2 regions of the Variovorax sp. Soil_C_17 genome follow, and region 1 is predicted to be linked to the other one. Evidence: riboswitches for the same ligand, from Rfam matches in the RefSeq annotation. Region 1 holds a riboswitch; the other holds the start of a gene.
What was found. Region 1 has a riboswitch for S-adenosylhomocysteine ahead of ahcY (adenosylhomocysteinase). Riboswitches for the same ligand answer to the same signal wherever they lie in the genome.

Region 1 (7,854 bases):
AGCCGTGGTCTGCAGCAGCTGGCCCTCATCGCCGTCACGCAGGCCCGAGAGGATGCCTTCGCTGAGCGTGTTCTCCAGGCCGCGCGGGCTGCCGATGGCGTAGACCCGTTGCCCGACCCGGGCCGAGCCCGCCGGCGCGATCGGGAGCGCAGGCTCGCGGAAATTGGCAACCTTGATCTGGCACAGATTCCGCTCCACATCGGGAAACTCGAGAGTCGCCCCATAGCTGACGTTGTCTCGCCGGATCATCAGGCTGCTCGCCTTGGCCAGCACGTGGCAGTTTGTGACCAGCCGGCCGGTTCCCACCACCACGGCACTGCCGCCGCGCAGCGGGCGCTCCTGGGCGTCGAAGGTGCGCACGATCCAGACACCGGGCGACACCTTGGCGAACAGCGCCTCGGGCTCCAGCGCTTGCGCGCTCCCCGCGGCGAGGGCGCCGCCCAACCAAAGGGCGGCTCTGATCATTTTCGCGCGCGTCACGGCTTTGCGGGCAGCAAGGCGTTGAGGTCGTCCATCGAGACCCGCGCCGGCGGCGCAGCACCCGGGCCGGGAGGTGGCGGAGCAGGTGCGCGCGCGACGGGCGCGGGCTCGGGCGTGGATTGCGGCGCCTGAGGAACGCGATCGGCGGGACTCTTCTCGAGTTCCTTCCTGGGCGCCGCGGCGGCCATCTGAGTCGTGCCGAGCACGACGCCCGGCATGGCTTGGTCGCCCTGCTGCGCGCTCCGATCAAAGTAGCGCTGCTCCCCGAAAACCAGTTGCATCCAGCTCGGATAATTGAAGCCCGATCCATTGCCGGCATCGATGGCCACTCCGATCAGCCCGCCGATCAGGATATTGCCCACCATGCCCCCGTTCACGCGCGACACCGCTTGTCCGCCCGCCGGGGCCTGCCCGGCCTGCGTGCAATGGATCGAGAGATTGCCACCCGAACGCCGCACCGGCACGCTCTGGCCGGACAACGCGAGGGCCTCGCCCTTGTCGTTGGCCACCTTGCATTCGGCGCCGTCGACCACCTGGCCGCCTGGCGTGAGCGTCTCGATCTTGATCGACTGGGTGGTGCCGTGCGTGACGGAGGCGCAGCCCGTCAGAATAGACAGAACGCCCGCGCATGCGCACAGGCCCCAAAATCGCCAGTTGGCTCCTCGCATTCCTCGATCCCTCTGTTATTGGTTGTAACGGCGCGAGAGTCTAGCCGTAACCCATTCTTCTTCCAGGCACTAATTCTCATGTTCAGCTACCGCCACGCCTTCCATGCCGGCAACCACGCCGACGTGCTCAAGCACACGGTGCTGATTGCCGCGCTCGAGCACCTGCTCGAGAAGGACACCGCCCTCACGGTGGTCGACACCCACGCCGGCGCCGGGCTGTACCGGCTCGACGGCGACTACGCCGGCACCAGCGGCGAAGCGGCCGAAGGGGTGCTGCGGCTGGTCTCCGAGACCCAGCCCCACCCCGACCCGGCCCCGCTCGCCGACGCCCTGGCGCGCTACCTCGCCGTGGTGCGCGACTTCAACCCCAAGGGCGGCGCGCGCATCTATCCCGGCTCGCCCTTCATCGTGCAGCACCTGCTGCGCGACCACGACAAGCTCAAGCTCTTCGAGCTGCATCCGACCGACTCGCGCACGCTGAGCGCCAACATTGCCCAGCTGGAGGCCGGCCGCCGCATCGTTGTGCTGCACGAGGACGGCTTCGGCAGCGCCACCAAGTTCCTGCCGCCGCCCTCGCGCCGTGCGCTGGTGCTGTGCGACCCGAGCTACGAGATCAAGAGCGACTACGGGCGCGTGCTCGACTTCGTGGCCGAGGCGCTCAAGCGCTTCGCGACCGGCACGTACGCGATCTGGCACCCGATCATTCCGCGGCCCGAGTCGCATGACCTGCCGCGCCGCCTCAAGACCCTGGCCACCAAGGCCGGCAAGCCCTGGCTGCACGCAACGCTGACCGTCAAGTCGAGCAAGATCCTGACCGACGCGACCGGCGCCACGCACCGTCCGGGGCTGCCCGCGAGCGGCATGTTCCTGATCAACCCGCCTTTCACGCTGAAGGCCCAGCTCGAGGCGGCCCTGCCGCAGATGGCGAAGCGCCTCGCGCAGGACCGCCACGCGGCCTTCTCGCTCGACCACGGCGGCTGAGCCGCACCGGTCTCAGCGCCGCAGGCGCGGCTGGACCTCGCGGGTGCGCCGGGGCGCGGAGGTCCTGGCCGGCTTCGCGGCCACGGCTTCCGGCGCAGGCGCATCGATCGTCGCGGGGTCGATCGCCGTGTCGCCGCAGCGCGTCGTGTTCTTGTCCACGATCGACAGCGCGACCTGCTTGATCCCCAGCCCCAGCATGCCCAGCGCATCCGCCGCGGCGCGGCTGAGGTCGATGATGCGCCCGGCCGAGTAGGGCCCGCGGTCGTTGATGCGCACCAGCACCTCGCGCCCGTTGACCAGGCTGCGCACGCAGATGCGGGTGTTGAAGGGCAGTGTCTTGTGGGCGGCGGTCATCGCCGTCATGTCGAAGCGCTCGCCGTTCGCGGTCTTGCGCTGATGGAACTGGATGCCGTACCACGAAGCGCCACCCCGCTCGAAGATCTCGTGCGGCCCCTCGTCGCCCGGGACGCCATCGTCCTCCCCCGTGCCCGACACCGCGAGGTCGTAGCGCACCGACGGCACCTGCGAGCGTGCCGGTGCGCCGGGCGGCAACGCGGGCTGGCGCGCCAGCGGGCGCAGGCCGGTGCCGCTTTCAACGTTCGAAGGGGGCGGCGGAGCCGGCGGGGTGGTGCAGGCAGCCAGCGCGGCGGCCGCCAGAACCAGCGCGAGTCGTTTCGCGAGCCGGACCCCCCTCATCCTTCCCAGCCCAGCCGCTCCAGCAACGCGAGCGTCGCCACCGACTGGTTCATGGTGTAGAAGTGAAGCGCCGGCGCACCACCGCTGGCCAAGCGTGCGCAGAGCTCGCTCACCACGTCGAGGCCGAAGGCCTTGATCGATGCCGTGTCGTCGCCGAAGCCCTGCAGCCGCAGCCGGATCCAGCGCGGAATCTCGGCGCCGCAGGCATCGGAGAAGCGCATCAGCTGCGTGGAGCTGGTGATCGGCATGATGCCCGGCACGATCGGCGTGTCGAGCCCCGCCTTGCGGGCCTCGTCGACGAAGCGGAAATAGGCTTCGGGGCTGAAGAAATACTGGGTGATCGCCGAGTCGGCGCCGGCATGCACCTTGGCCGCGAACGCCTTCAGGTCGGCCTCGGGCGAGCGCGCCTGCGGATGCACCTCGGGATAGCAGGCGACCTCGATGTGGAAGTCGCGGCCGGTCTCTTCGCGAATGAAGGCGACCAAGTCGCTCGCGTAATGGAATTCGCCGCCCATGCCGTAGCCGCTGGGCAGGTCGCCGCGCAGCGCCACGAGCCGCTTGACGCCCATCGCCTTCAGTTCCTTGAGCTGCTCGCGCACGGTGGCGCGGGTCGCGCCGATGCACGAGAAGTGGCAGGCCGCATCGACGCCCTCTTCCAGGATCTGGCGCACCGTGCCGAAGGTGCCATCGTGCGTGGAGCCGCCGGCGCCATAGGTCACCGAGCAGAACTCGGGCTGGCGCGCATAGAGCTGCTGGCGCACGGCACGCAGCTTGGCCACGCCTTCGGGCGTCTTGGGTGGGAAGAACTCAAAGCTCAACGGAAGGCGCACGGCCGGCTCCTGGTGGGCCGCTCGCGAAAGCGGCATGAATGAAGAATTCGCGGTTGCCGTCGCCGCCCGCGATGGGGCTGTCGAACCAGCCCCGCACCTGCAGGCCGAGCGCGTCGCAGGCCGTGCGCAGGCGCTGCTCGACCACCGGATAGAGCGAGGCATCGCGCACGATGCCGCCCTTGCCGATCCGTGCCGGCTGCAGTTCGAATTGAGGCTTGACCAGCATCAGAAGTTCACCCGTCGTGGCGAGCAAGGGTAGCAGGGCCGGCAGCACCAGCGTGAGCGAGATGAAGGACAGGTCACCGACGATCAGGTCGAACTGCACGTCTGCCGGCGATGCCGCGGCCCACGCCGACCGATCGAGCGCGCGTGCATTGACGCCCTCGACCGCCGTGACGCGCGCATCGCCGCGCAGTCGCGCATGCAACTGCCCGTGTCCGACGTCGACGCCCACCACATGCGCTGCCCCCTGCTGCAGCAGGCAATCGGTGAAGCCGCCGGTCGACTGGCCGACATCGAGGCAGCGCCTGCCGCGCACATCGATGCCCGCCGCGGCCAGCGCGCCCTCGAGCTTGAGGCCGCCGCGCGAGACATAGCGTGCCTCGGCTGCGTCGAGCAGTTCCAGCTCGGCATTTACAGGCAGGTCCTCGGCGTTCTTGCTTACCGTGCGCCAGCGCGCACCATCGTGCCAGCGCAGGCCGCCCGCGATCAGACGCACGGCCTGGGAGCGCGAGGCCGCCAGGCCGCGTTCGACGAGCAATTGGTCGGCGCGCACGATGCGGCGCGGCTCCCGCTCAGTAGCGGTAGGTGTCCGGCTTGTACGGACCGTTCTTGTCGACGCCGATGTAGGCGGCCTGGGCATCCGTCAGCACCGTCAGCTGGGCGCCGAGCTTGGACAGCTGCAGGCGCGCAACCTTCTCGTCCAGGTGCTTGGGCAGCACGTAGACCTTGCCGGGCTGGTAGGCGTCGGGCTTGGTGAAAAGCTCGATCTGGGCGATGGTCTGGTTGGCGAAGGAGGAGCTCATCACGTAGCTCGGATGGCCGGTGCCGCAGCCCAGGTTCACCAGCCGGCCCTTGGCCAAGAGGATGATGCGCTTGCCATCCGGGAAGATCACGTGGTCGACCTGCGGCTTGATCTCTTCCCACTCGTACTTCTCGAGCGAGGCGACCTCGATTTCGTTGTCGAAGTGGCCGATGTTGCAGACGATCGCCTGGTCCTTCATCGCGGCCATGTGGTCGTGCGTGATGACGTCCTTGTTGCCGGTGGTGGTGACGAAGATGTCGGCCTTGTCGGCCGCATATTCCATGGTCACGACCCGGTAGCCTTCCATGGCGGCCTGCAATGCGTTGATCGGGTCGATCTCGGTCACCCACACCTGGGCGCTCAGCGCGCGCAGGGCCTGGGCCGAGCCCTTGCCCACGTCGCCGTAGCCGGCCACCAGCGCCACCTTGCCGGCGATCATCACATCGGTGGCGCGCTTGATGCCGTCCACCAGCGACTCGCGGCAGCCGTAGAGGTTGTCGAACTTGCTCTTGGTCACCGAGTCGTTGACGTTGATGGCACGGAACAGCAGCGTGCCCTTGGCGCTCATTTCGTTGAGGCGGTGCACGCCGGTGGTGGTTTCCTCGGTCACGCCGATGATCTCGGCCGACTTGCGGGTGTACCAGGTCGCGTCGACAGCCAGCTTGGCCTTGATCGCGGCGTAGAGGATGCGCTCCTCGTCGCTGGTCGGGTTGGCCAGCACGCCCTGGTCCTTCTCGGCCTTCTGGCCCAGATGCATCAGCAGCGTGGCATCGCCGCCGTCGTCCAGGATCATGTTCGGGCCTTCACCGGCCGCGCCCTTGGGACCGAAGTCGAAGATGCGGTGGGTGTAGTCCCAGTAGTCCTCCAGCGATTCACCCTTGATCGCGAACACCGGCGTGCCGGCGGCCGCGATGGCGGCGGCTGCGTGGTCCTGGGTGGAGAAGATGTTGCACGAGGCCCAGCGCACGGTGGCGCCCAGGGCCTGCAGCGTCTCGATCAGCACCGCGGTCTGGATCGTCATGTGCAGCGAGCCGGTGATGCGCGCGCCCTTCAGCGGCTGGCTCTTGGCGAACTCGTCGCGGATGGCCATCAGGCCGGGCATCTCGGTTTCGGCAATCTTGATTTCCTTGCGGCCCCAGGCGGCAAGGGACAGGTCGGCGATCGCCTGGTCGGCGGTGGATTTGAGAACGGCGCTCATGTTGGCTCCAAACAAGTTTGAATGATGCCGCTGCGGTCGGGGGAAGAACTCACCGCGGGAACAGCGGTTGAGCGTGGTTGCGATGGGGTCCGAGCCTCACGCCTGGCGGCGCTGCAACGCTCCTCGGAAGCGGCGGATTTTACCCGAGCGCCGCCCGAACGCCACCGGCATCGATAATTGCGGGTTCGGCCGGCTTCTGCGGCCGCTTTCGATTTCCGCCTCCCCATGTCCTTCGCCTCCGAAACCCGCCGCCGCCGCACCTTCGCGATCATTTCCCACCCCGACGCCGGCAAGACCACGCTGACCGAGAAGCTGCTGCTTTTCTCCGGCGCGATCCAGATCGCCGGCTCGGTGAAGGCGCGCAAGGCCTCGCGCCACGCCACCTCCGACTGGATGGAGATCGAGAAGCAGCGCGGCATCTCGGTGGCCAGCTCGGTGATGCAGATGGTCTATCGCGAACACGTGATCAACCTGCTCGACACGCCCGGCCACAAGGACTTCTCCGAAGACACCTACCGCGTGCTCACCGCCGTCGACTCCGCCCTGATGGTGATCGACGCAGCCAACGGCGTGGAAGCGCAGACGCGCCGCCTGATCGAGGTCTGCCGCCAGCGCGACACGCCCATCATCACCTTCGTCAACAAGATGGACCGCGAGGTGCGCGAGCCGCTCGACATCCTCGACGAGGTGGAGCGCGAGCTCGGCATGCCCTGCGTGCCGATGACTTGGCCCGTGGGCCAGGGCAAGACCTTCCGCGGGATCATGAACCTGCGCACGCAGGCCATGACGGTGTTCGAGTCGGGCAGCGAGCGACTGCCGCAGGACTTCGAGACGATCGCGCTGACCGAGCGCGAGACGCTGGCGAAGCGCTTCGGCACCGACTTCGAAAGTGCCATGGAAAGCATGGAACTGGCCACCGGCGCCTCGCCCACCTGGGACCGCGAGGCCTTCCTCGCGGGCAAGCAGACGCCCGTGTTCTTCGGCTCCGGCGTGAACAACTTCGGTGTGATGGAAGTGCTCGACGCCCTGGTCGACCTGGCGCCCTCGCCGCGCTCGCGCACCAGCACCACGGTGGTCAACCGCCAGCCGGTGGTGAAGGAAATCCGGCCCGAGGACAAGGACTTCGCGGGCGTGGTCTTCAAGGTGCAGGCCAACATGGACGCCAACCACCGCGACCGCATCGCCTTCGTGCGCATGGCCTCGGGCAAGTACACGCCGGGCATGAAGCTCAAGGTGCAGCGCACCGCGAAGGAACTGCGGCCCACCAGCGTGGTGACCTTCATGAGCCAGCGGCGCGAAGCGGTCGAAGAAGCCTACGCAGGCGACATCGTGGGCTTCACCACCCACGGCGGGGTGCAGCTGGGCGACACCATCACCGACGGCGCGAGCCTGCAGTTCACCGGCCTGCCCTTCTTCGCGCCAGAGCTCTTCATGACCGTGATCCTGAAGAACCCGCTGCGCACCAAGCAGTTGCAGCAGGGCCTGGCCCAGCTGGGCGAGGAAGGTGCGATCCAGGTGTTCCGGCCCGAGGTCGGCGGCCCGATGCTGCTGGGCGCCGTCGGCCAGCTGCAGTTCGAAGTGGTGCAGCACCGCCTGAAGGCCGAATACGACGCCGACGTGCGGCTCGAGGGCTGCCAGTACACGGGCGCGCGCTGGATCACGGCCGACAGCCCGGCCGAGCTGCGCGAGTTCGTCAACGCCTATCCGGCGCGCATGGCCAAGGACGCGGCCGATACGCTGGCTTTCCTGTGCACCTCGCCGTACGACGTGCGGCTGGCGCAGGAGCGCTTTCCGAAGATCCACTTCCATCCGCTGCGGGAGCACGCAGGGCTCGCCTTGCAGAGCGCCGGCTGACGCGGGCTCAACTGCCCGTCGAGGTGTAGTGGCGCAGCCCGAGGCGCCACGCCATGAAAGCCGCCGCGAGAAACACGAACCCCGCGAGCGGCGACACCATCCCGGCCCACCTCGGCGCACCCA
Region 2 (7,854 bases), on a different contig from region 1:
AGGTTGCCCTCCACCAGCGTGTCGACCAGGTGGCGCAGCTCGCCCAGGTCGTAGGTGGCATCGCCGTCGACCATCACGTAGATGTCGGCCTCGACGTCCGCGAACATGCGGCGCGCCACGTTGCCCTTGCCGCGCAGGGCCACATAGGTCACCTTGGCGCCGGCTGCGCGCGCAATGGCCGCGGTGTCGTCGCTGGAGGCGTTGTCGAACACGTTGATCTCGGCCTCGGGCAATGCGGCGCGGAACTCGTCCACCACCCGCGCGATGGCGAGCGCCTCGTTGTAGCAGGGGATCACCGCGGCGATGCGCAGCGCGGGCCGCAGGGCGGTCAAGACAGGAGCTTCGTTCATGGTGCGGGGGGCAGGATACGGTACGCCTTGGCGCCGTCCTGCTCGTACATCAAAGCGAAGTGGCGGTTGAAATCCTCATGGCTGGTCAGGGTGCGCGCCACCGCATCGGGCATCACGACGGCTTCGAAGCCCAGTTCGGCGAACCTCTTCGCGGCCTCGGCCCCCGGCAGCAACGGGAAATCCGGATAGCGCCAGGGGCCGAGCGTATCGCCCCAGATCGGATTGGGCCCGTAGTAGATGGCCTCGCTCAGTGCGATCTGGTAGACGCGGCCGGTGGCATGCTCGCGCACGTGGTTCATGACGCCATAGCCCGGCACGTTCGCTCGCAGGAAGGCCTCGCGGGCGGTAGGCGAGAGCGACACCTTCGTGAGCTCGCGCGTGCTGTGCCGGTACGACACGGCCGCCAGCACCACCAGGAACAGGCTGACGAAGAGGCTGCCCGCGCGCGGTGGCCAGCCCGCGCGGCCGGAGGCGGGCACGAGCCGGCGCAGGCCCGCCACGAGCCAGCCCAGCAGCATCTGCCACCCCAGCACTGCGGTCAGCGCCAGCAGCGGGAAGGAGGCCGTCATATAGCGCGGATAGCGCGAGGTCAGCACCCACACGAGCAACGAGTAGACGCTGAAGACAATGGCCGCATGCACTGCGGGCGTGCGCCGCCAGGCCCGGCTGAAGGGCGCCAGCAGCACCGGCCAGACCAGGTAGCTCGGCAGCGCGGCATGGGCGCGCACGTCGTTCACCTGGTTCTGGTAATCGGCAAGATTCCAGTTGCTGAAGCCGAACAGCTTGGCGCCGATGGGATTGAAGGGGTCGCCGGTCATGAGCGCGTTGCGCGCGTACCAGTAGATGCAGGGCAGCAGGAAGCACAGCAGCGCGAGGGCCCAGATGCCAGGGCGGCGCTCGCGCCGGATCACGAACCAGCCCGCCAGCGGCAGGAAGGTCAGGGCTTGGTACTTCGAGCCGGCCGCGAGGCCGAGGAAGAAGGCCGCCAGCGCCAGCCAGCGCGCGCCCTTCTTCGGATCGGTGGTGTGCGCTTCGTTCCACCACCACAACGCGATCCAGGCCGAGAGCACGAACAGCGCGACGCCCATGTCGATCAACGCGCTCGAATAGTCGCCCATGCCCAGCCAGATGGCGGCGGCCGCGCAGGCCAGCACCCGGTTCAGGTACTGCATGCCCAGGCGATAGACCATCCACACCGACAGCCAGCCCGCAAGTGCACTCAGGAAATGCGGCAGCACGTCGTCGCCGACCTGCAGCGCGCCCGCATAGAGCAGGTTGTAGTTGTACGGGAACCAGGGATAGCGCAGCCACTCATGGATTCCCAAGGTGCCGCTCTGGGCCACCTGGCGCGCGTAGGGCAGGTGGTACATGAGCTCGTCGAAGGCGGCCGGCAGCGCCAGCGGGGCGAACAGCGTGGGCAGCGCCACCAGGAGCAACGCGGCGAATGCCGCCTTGTCGACCCAGCTCAGCGGCGGTCCGGACTCGAAGGCGCGCGCCTCGCGGAGCCAGGTGGGAAGTTGGGCGCAAGCGGCCGCGAAGCCGATGGCGACCAGCAGCAGCACAGCCGACGCACGGAGCAGTCCGGCGATGCCGAGCGCCTGGAGGGCACAGATGAAGACGCCGATGCCGAGGGCGGTGCTCATCGCCGTCTCGAGCCAAAGGTCGCGGCGCACCGGCACGCCCAGGCGCAGGAACACCGCGCGGCCGAAGCCCCAGCACCCGGCGACGAAGATTGCCAGCGCGGCGTAGTGCGCGGCCGCGAATGTGAGTTTCTCGAAAAACATCAGAGATTGGGCGCCAGCAGCCGCTCCAGGTCCGCCTCGCTCTCGTGGCGCCGCGCGGCTTGGTCCTGCAGTTGGTCGTGCCCGATCTTGCCGACGTTGAAGTAGGTCGCTTCCGGATGGCTCAGGTAGAAGCCGCTGACGCTGGCGGCGGGCATCATGGCCAGGCTTTCCGTGAGGGTCATGCCGATATCCCGGCACTGCAGCAGCTCGAACATCGGGCCCTTCACGCTGTGGTCCGGGCAGGCGGGGTAGCCGGGGGCGGGGCGGATGCCGCGGTACTTCTCGGCGATCATCGCCTCGTTGCTCAGGGCCTCGTCGTGCGCATAGCCCCAGAGGTCGGTGCGCACGCGGTGGTGCAGCGCCTCCGCGAAGGCCTCGGCCAGCCGGTCGGCCAGGGCCTTGAGCATGATGGCCGAGTAGTCGTCGAGGTCGTCGATGAAGAACTTCTCCTTCTTCTCGACGCCGATGCCGGCGGTGACGGCGAACATGCCCACGTAGTCCGCCAGGCCGCTGTCGCGCGGCGCCACGAAGTCGGCCAGGCAGCGGCTCGGGCGCATGACGCCGTCGATGGCCTGCTTCTCGGTCTGTTGGCGCAGGCCATACCAGGTGAGCGCGGCCTGGGTGCGGGTCTCGTCGGTGTAGAGCGTGATGTCGTCGTCGTTCACCGTATTGGCGGGCCAGAAGCCGATCACGCCGTTGGCCGTGAGCCAGCGTCCCTCGATCAGCCGCTTGAGCATGCGCTGCCCGTCGCCGAAGACGCGCACCGCCTCGCTGCCCACCACCTCGTCCTTGAGGATCGCGGGGAAGGGCCCGGCCAGGTCCCAGGTCTGGAAGAAGGGGCCCCAGTCGATGTACTTCGCGAGCTCCGCCAGGTCGAAGTTGCGGAACACGCGCCGGCCGGTGAACTTGGGGCTAGGAGGCACATAGCCCTGCCAGTCGATGGGCGTCTTGTTGGCGCGCGCCTTGGCCAGCGGCCACAGCGGCACCTGCTTCTTGTTGGCATGCAGGTGCCGCACCTTGTCGTAGTCGGTGTTGAGCTCGTCGATGTAGGCCGCGGCCTGGTCGGAGAGCAGCGACTGCGCCACGCTCACGCTGCGCGACGCGTCGGGCACGTAGACCACCGGCCCCTCGTAGTGCGGCGCGATCTTCACGGCCGTGTGCACGCGGCTGGTGGTGGCGCCCCCGATCAGGAGCGGGATCTTGCGAATGCGGAAATGCTCGTCTTTCTGCATTTCGCCGGCGACGTATTGCATCTCCTCCAGGCTGGGCGTGATCAGGCCCGACAGGCCGACGATGTCCGCGCCCTCGACCTTGGCACGCGCCAGGATCTCGTGGCAGGGGACCATCACGCCCATGTTCACCACCTCGAAGTTGTTGCACTGGAGCACGACGGTGACGATGTTCTTGCCGATGTCGTGCACGTCGCCCTTGACGGTGGCGATGATGATCTTGCCCTTGCTGCGCACGTCGCGGCCCGCGGCCTCGTCCTGGCGCTTTTCTTCCTCGATGTAGGGGATCAGGTGGGCGACGGCCTGCTTCATCACGCGCGCGGACTTCACCACCTGGGGCAGGAACATCTTGCCGGCGCCGAAGAGGTCGCCGACCACGTTCATGCCGTCCATCAGCGGGCCCTCGATGACGTGCAGGGGCCGGCCGCCCTTGGCCAGGATGGCCTGGTAGGCCTCCTCGGTGTCCTCGACGATGAAGTCGGTGATGCCGTGCACCAGCGCATGCGACAGGCGCTGGCTGACCGACACCGGCTGCTCCGGCGTGCCGCGCCATTCGAGCTTCTTGCTGTCGTCCTTGGCGCCGCTCTTGGCGCTTTCGGCCACCTCGACCAGGCGCTCGCCGGCGTCGGGGCGGCGGTTGAGCACCACGTCTTCCACCCGCTCGCGCAGGCCGGGCTCGAGGTCGTCGTACACGCCCACCATGCCGGCGTTGACGATGCCCATGTCCATGCCGGCCTGGATCGCGTGGTAGAGGAACACCGTGTGGATCGCCTCGCGCACCGGGTCGTTGCCGCGGAAACTGAAGCTCACGTTCGACACGCCGCCCGAGACCTTGGCGCCTGGCAGGTTCTTCTTGATCCAGCGCGTGGCTTCGATGAAGTCGACCGCGTAGTTGTTGTGCTCCTCGATGCCGGTGGCGATCGCGAAGATGTTCGGGTCGAAGATGATGTCCTCGGGCGGGAAGCCCACCTCGTCGACCAGGATGCGGTAGGCGCGCTCGCAGATCTCGATCTTGCGTTCGTAGGTGTCGGCCTGGCCCTTCTCGTCGAAGGCCATCACGACCGCCGCCGCGCCGTAGCGGCGCAGCAGCGTGGCCTGGTGCTTGAAGGCTTCCACGCCCTCCTTCATGCTGATCGAATTGACGATGCCCTTGCCCTGGATGCAGCGCAGGCCGGCCTCGATCACCTCCCACTTGGAGCTGTCGATCATGATCGGCACGCGCGCGATGTCGGGCTCGCTGGCGATCAGGTTGAGGAAGCGCACCATCGCAGCCTTGCTGTCGAGCATGGCTTCGTCCATGTTGATGTCGATCACCTGCGCGCCGTTCTCGACCTGCTGGCGCGCCACCGCCAATGCCTCCTCGAACTGGCCGTTGAGGATCATGCGGGCGAAGGCCTTGGAGCCGGTGACGTTGGTGCGCTCGCCGATGTTGACGAACAGCGTGCCCTCGCCGATGCGCACCGGCTCCAGGCCGGACAGCTTCATCGGGGGTGGGGAGATTTGGACGGGAGAGGAAGAATCGGAAGACATGGGCTCACCTGTGGGCGGAGGATCAGGCGAGCGTCGTTGCAAGCCCAAGCCTGACGCGGCGCCTGGCTCGATCGACCGGGGCGGCCCGCGCTGCAACGCTCCTTGGGAGCCGCGGATTTTACGCTGGCTGCACCGCCCCGGACGCGGAGGCGGGCAGGCCGAAGATCCCGTCGAAGGCCCAGTTGAACACGAAGGTGTAGATGAGGAAGAACACCACCAGGCCGAGATCCATCACCAGCGCCTGCCAGAGGCTCACGTCCAGCCACCAGGCGAAGACCGGCACCAGGAAGGCCACCAGCCCGCCCTCGAAGCCGATCGCGTGTGCGATACGGCGGCGCAGGCTCCGGCCGCGCACCGCCTGGCGCGACTCCCAGCGCTCGAAGAGGGCATTGAAGCTGAGGTTCCAGAGGATCGCGATGCCCGAGGCCAGCACGGCCGCCACGCCCGAATGGCCGGCGCTCTGCCCCGTCATCAGGGCGAGCCCGGCGCTGGCGGCGACGATGGCGATGCCTTCGTAAAGCGAGATGTAGACGATCCGGCGCTTGAGCCCTTGCATGAATTCGTTTCCGTTTTGTTGCTGCGTCGGGCTCGACTTTATGTTTCCATCGCTGATATAAGAAATCATCTTCCTTCAATTTTATTGATAGATCCATGAGCTTCAGCAGCGACAACGTGGAGGTCTTCCTGGCCGTGCTCGACCACGGCTCCTTTTCTGCCGCCGCGCGGGCACTGCATCGCGTGCCCTCGGCCGTCAGCATGGCGATCGCCAACCTCGAGGCGGAACTGGACCTCTCGCTGTTCGACCGCAGCGGCCGCGAGCCTCAGCCCACCGCCGCCGCGCGTTCGCTGGAGCCGCAGGCACGGCTGCTGGCGGCCCAGCTCCAGCAGCTGCAGGTGCAGGCGCTCGCGCTGACTCAGGGCCTGGAGAACCGGCTGACGCTGGCCATTGCCCCCGAACTCCTGGCCGCGCCTTGGAGCGGGCCGCTGGCGACGCTGGCGCAGGAGTATCCGCAGCTGGAAGTCGAAGTGCTGGCCGCCCCGCAGGCCGATGCGCTGGCGCTGCTGCACAGCGGCCGGGCGCAACTGGCGCTGGTCTTCGAGCGCCCGAGCCTGGACGGGCGCGAGGCCTTTCAGGAAGTGGCCAACGAGATGATGGTGGCTGTGATCGCGCCCGCCCACCCGGTGCTGGCCGGTGCCGGCGGCCGCCTGCGCGAGGACCATCTGCGGACCACCCGCCAGATCGTGGTGGCGGGCCGCGACCTGGCCACCCGCGACGCGCGCTTCGAATTCGCGCGCCACGTCTGGCGCACCGACAACGCGCTGGCCGCCCTGAGCCTGATCACCGCCGGCCTGGGCTGGGGCTGGCTGCCGCGCAACTTCGCCCGGCCGCACGTGGCGGCGGGGGCGCTGGTGGAGATTCCCTTCGAGAACCTCTCGAATGGGCTGGACCTCTGGGTGGACGTGGTCTGGTCGCGCGAACGCCCGCTGGGCCTGGGCGCGCAGCGCTTCGTGGCGCTGATCGCTCGCAAGAAGAACTGAGCTTGCCTTGCGTCTTGCGCCCTCTTCCCCTGTGAGAGGGCTGGGGTGAAGGCGCCGGGCGCATCCACCGCCGCATCCTTTTCAAGGCGACTGTCTTCTGCGTGCCTCTAAGGCCGATCGTCGGACGACGACGGCGGCCGGTTGAACCGCTCCATCTGCCGTTGCCGCGGGTCCGCGCTGGGCATGACGGGCGCCGGCGCCGGTGGCCGACCGCCCGCCTGCCCCGGGTGCATCTGCGGCGGACGAGCCCCTGGCTGCATGCCCGGCGGCTGCGCGTGCGGCTGCGGCGGCACGACCCCTGGAATGGCCCGCGGCTGATGGAAGTCAGGACCGGGCTGCGGCGGCCGGACGTCACGATCGGGCCGCGGCGGCCGGAACCCGTGATCCTGCGGCGGGCGCGGCCCGGGCGGCTGCTGCCAGCCGGGCTGCGGCCGGAAGCCCGGGTCCGGCTGGGGCTGGTAGCCCCGGCCCGGATGCGGCCGGTAGCCCGAGTCGCGGTCATGCCAGGGGCGGGGCTGCCAGTCCGGCCGCGGCGCCGGCACCGGGCGCCAGCCCGCCACCGGTGGCGGCGGCCGATGACCATGCCACCAGCGCGGCTCGCGGTACCAGGGCCGGTCGCGGTAGTGGTCGGCCCAGTAGTTGCCGATCGTGAAGCCGACGATCGGCACGCCGATGATCGCGCCGTAGCTCGCCAGGGGCAGGCGCCGGTCGTCGTAGATGTAGTCGATGGCGCCTGCATGCACCCAGCCGCGCAGGCCGTCGGGCAGCACCACGTCGCACCAGCGGTAGCCGCTGATGCAGCCCAGCACCTCGAAGGGCTGGCCGGGGCCCAGCCGGGCCACCACCGGATAGTCGCCCGAAGGCCCCGCCCGGAGATTGACGGTGCTGCGCGCGACGGCCTCCTGGGCCGCCGCGGCAATCGGAAGCGCGAGCGCGAGGGTTCCGATGCCGATCCAGCGTTGTGCGAGCTTGTTGTTCATGGTGCCTCCTTGATGAACTTCAGGGCAGGCCGCGTGCCCAGGCGCTGCCCTCGGGCCACGGCCTTCCCGTCCAACGGGGCCGGTCGAGCGGCGGTGCACCGCCATAACCCTTGGAGAGCTTCTTCATCCGGCCTTTACAGGCCGCTTTCCGCCCTCAGGCCACCTCGGCTTCGGAATAGAAGGCCGCGCGATGCAGTGTCCGCCCCGCCAGCGGCGACACCGCCTGCCCGATCGCCGCGATGTGCTCCGGCGTGGTGCCGCAGCAGCCGCCCACGATGTTGACCAGGCCTTCGGCGGCGAACTCGTGCAGCAGGCGCGACGTGACCTCGGGCGTCTCGTCGAACCCGGTTTCGCTCATCGGATTGGGCAGGCCGGCATTGGGGTAGCAGCTGATGAAGGTGTCGTCGGCCACGCGCGCCAGTTCCTGGATGTAAGGCCGCAT

Region 2: it holds a riboswitch for S-adenosylhomocysteine, as region 1 does, so the genes downstream of both, metH (methionine synthase) here and ahcY (adenosylhomocysteinase) in region 1, are expected to answer to the same signal.

What each region holds. Positions count from the first base shown of each region.
Region 1 covers NZ_JBDGIT010000008.1:123,979-131,832, forward strand. The annotation lists gene AC3A6Y_RS28095 (S1C family serine protease) at 1-465, opposite strand, end outside; gene AC3A6Y_RS28100 (hypothetical protein) at 477-1,148, opposite strand; gene AC3A6Y_RS28105 (23S rRNA (adenine(2030)-N(6))-methyltransferase RlmJ) at 1,227-2,129, shown strand; gene AC3A6Y_RS28110 (septal ring lytic transglycosylase RlpA family protein) at 2,142-2,825, opposite strand; gene metF (methylenetetrahydrofolate reductase [NAD(P)H]) at 2,822-3,655, opposite strand; gene AC3A6Y_RS28120 (TlyA family RNA methyltransferase) at 3,633-4,430, opposite strand; gene ahcY (adenosylhomocysteinase) at 4,450-5,877, opposite strand; S-adenosyl-L-homocysteine riboswitch at 5,940-6,007, opposite strand; gene AC3A6Y_RS28130 (peptide chain release factor 3) at 6,103-7,731, shown strand; gene AC3A6Y_RS28135 (ABC transporter permease) at 7,739-7,854, opposite strand, start outside.
Region 2 covers NZ_JBDGIT010000001.1:1,036,750-1,044,603, reverse strand. The annotation lists gene AC3A6Y_RS04970 (glycosyltransferase family 2 protein) at 1-350, opposite strand, end outside; gene AC3A6Y_RS04965 (ArnT family glycosyltransferase) at 347-2,134, opposite strand; gene metH (methionine synthase) at 2,134-4,848, opposite strand; S-adenosyl-L-homocysteine riboswitch at 4,915-5,001, opposite strand; gene AC3A6Y_RS04955 (PACE efflux transporter) at 5,012-5,449, opposite strand; gene AC3A6Y_RS04950 (LysR family transcriptional regulator) at 5,545-6,432, shown strand; gene AC3A6Y_RS04945 (SH3 domain-containing protein) at 6,540-7,412, opposite strand; gene AC3A6Y_RS04940 (homocysteine S-methyltransferase family protein) at 7,567-7,854, opposite strand, start outside.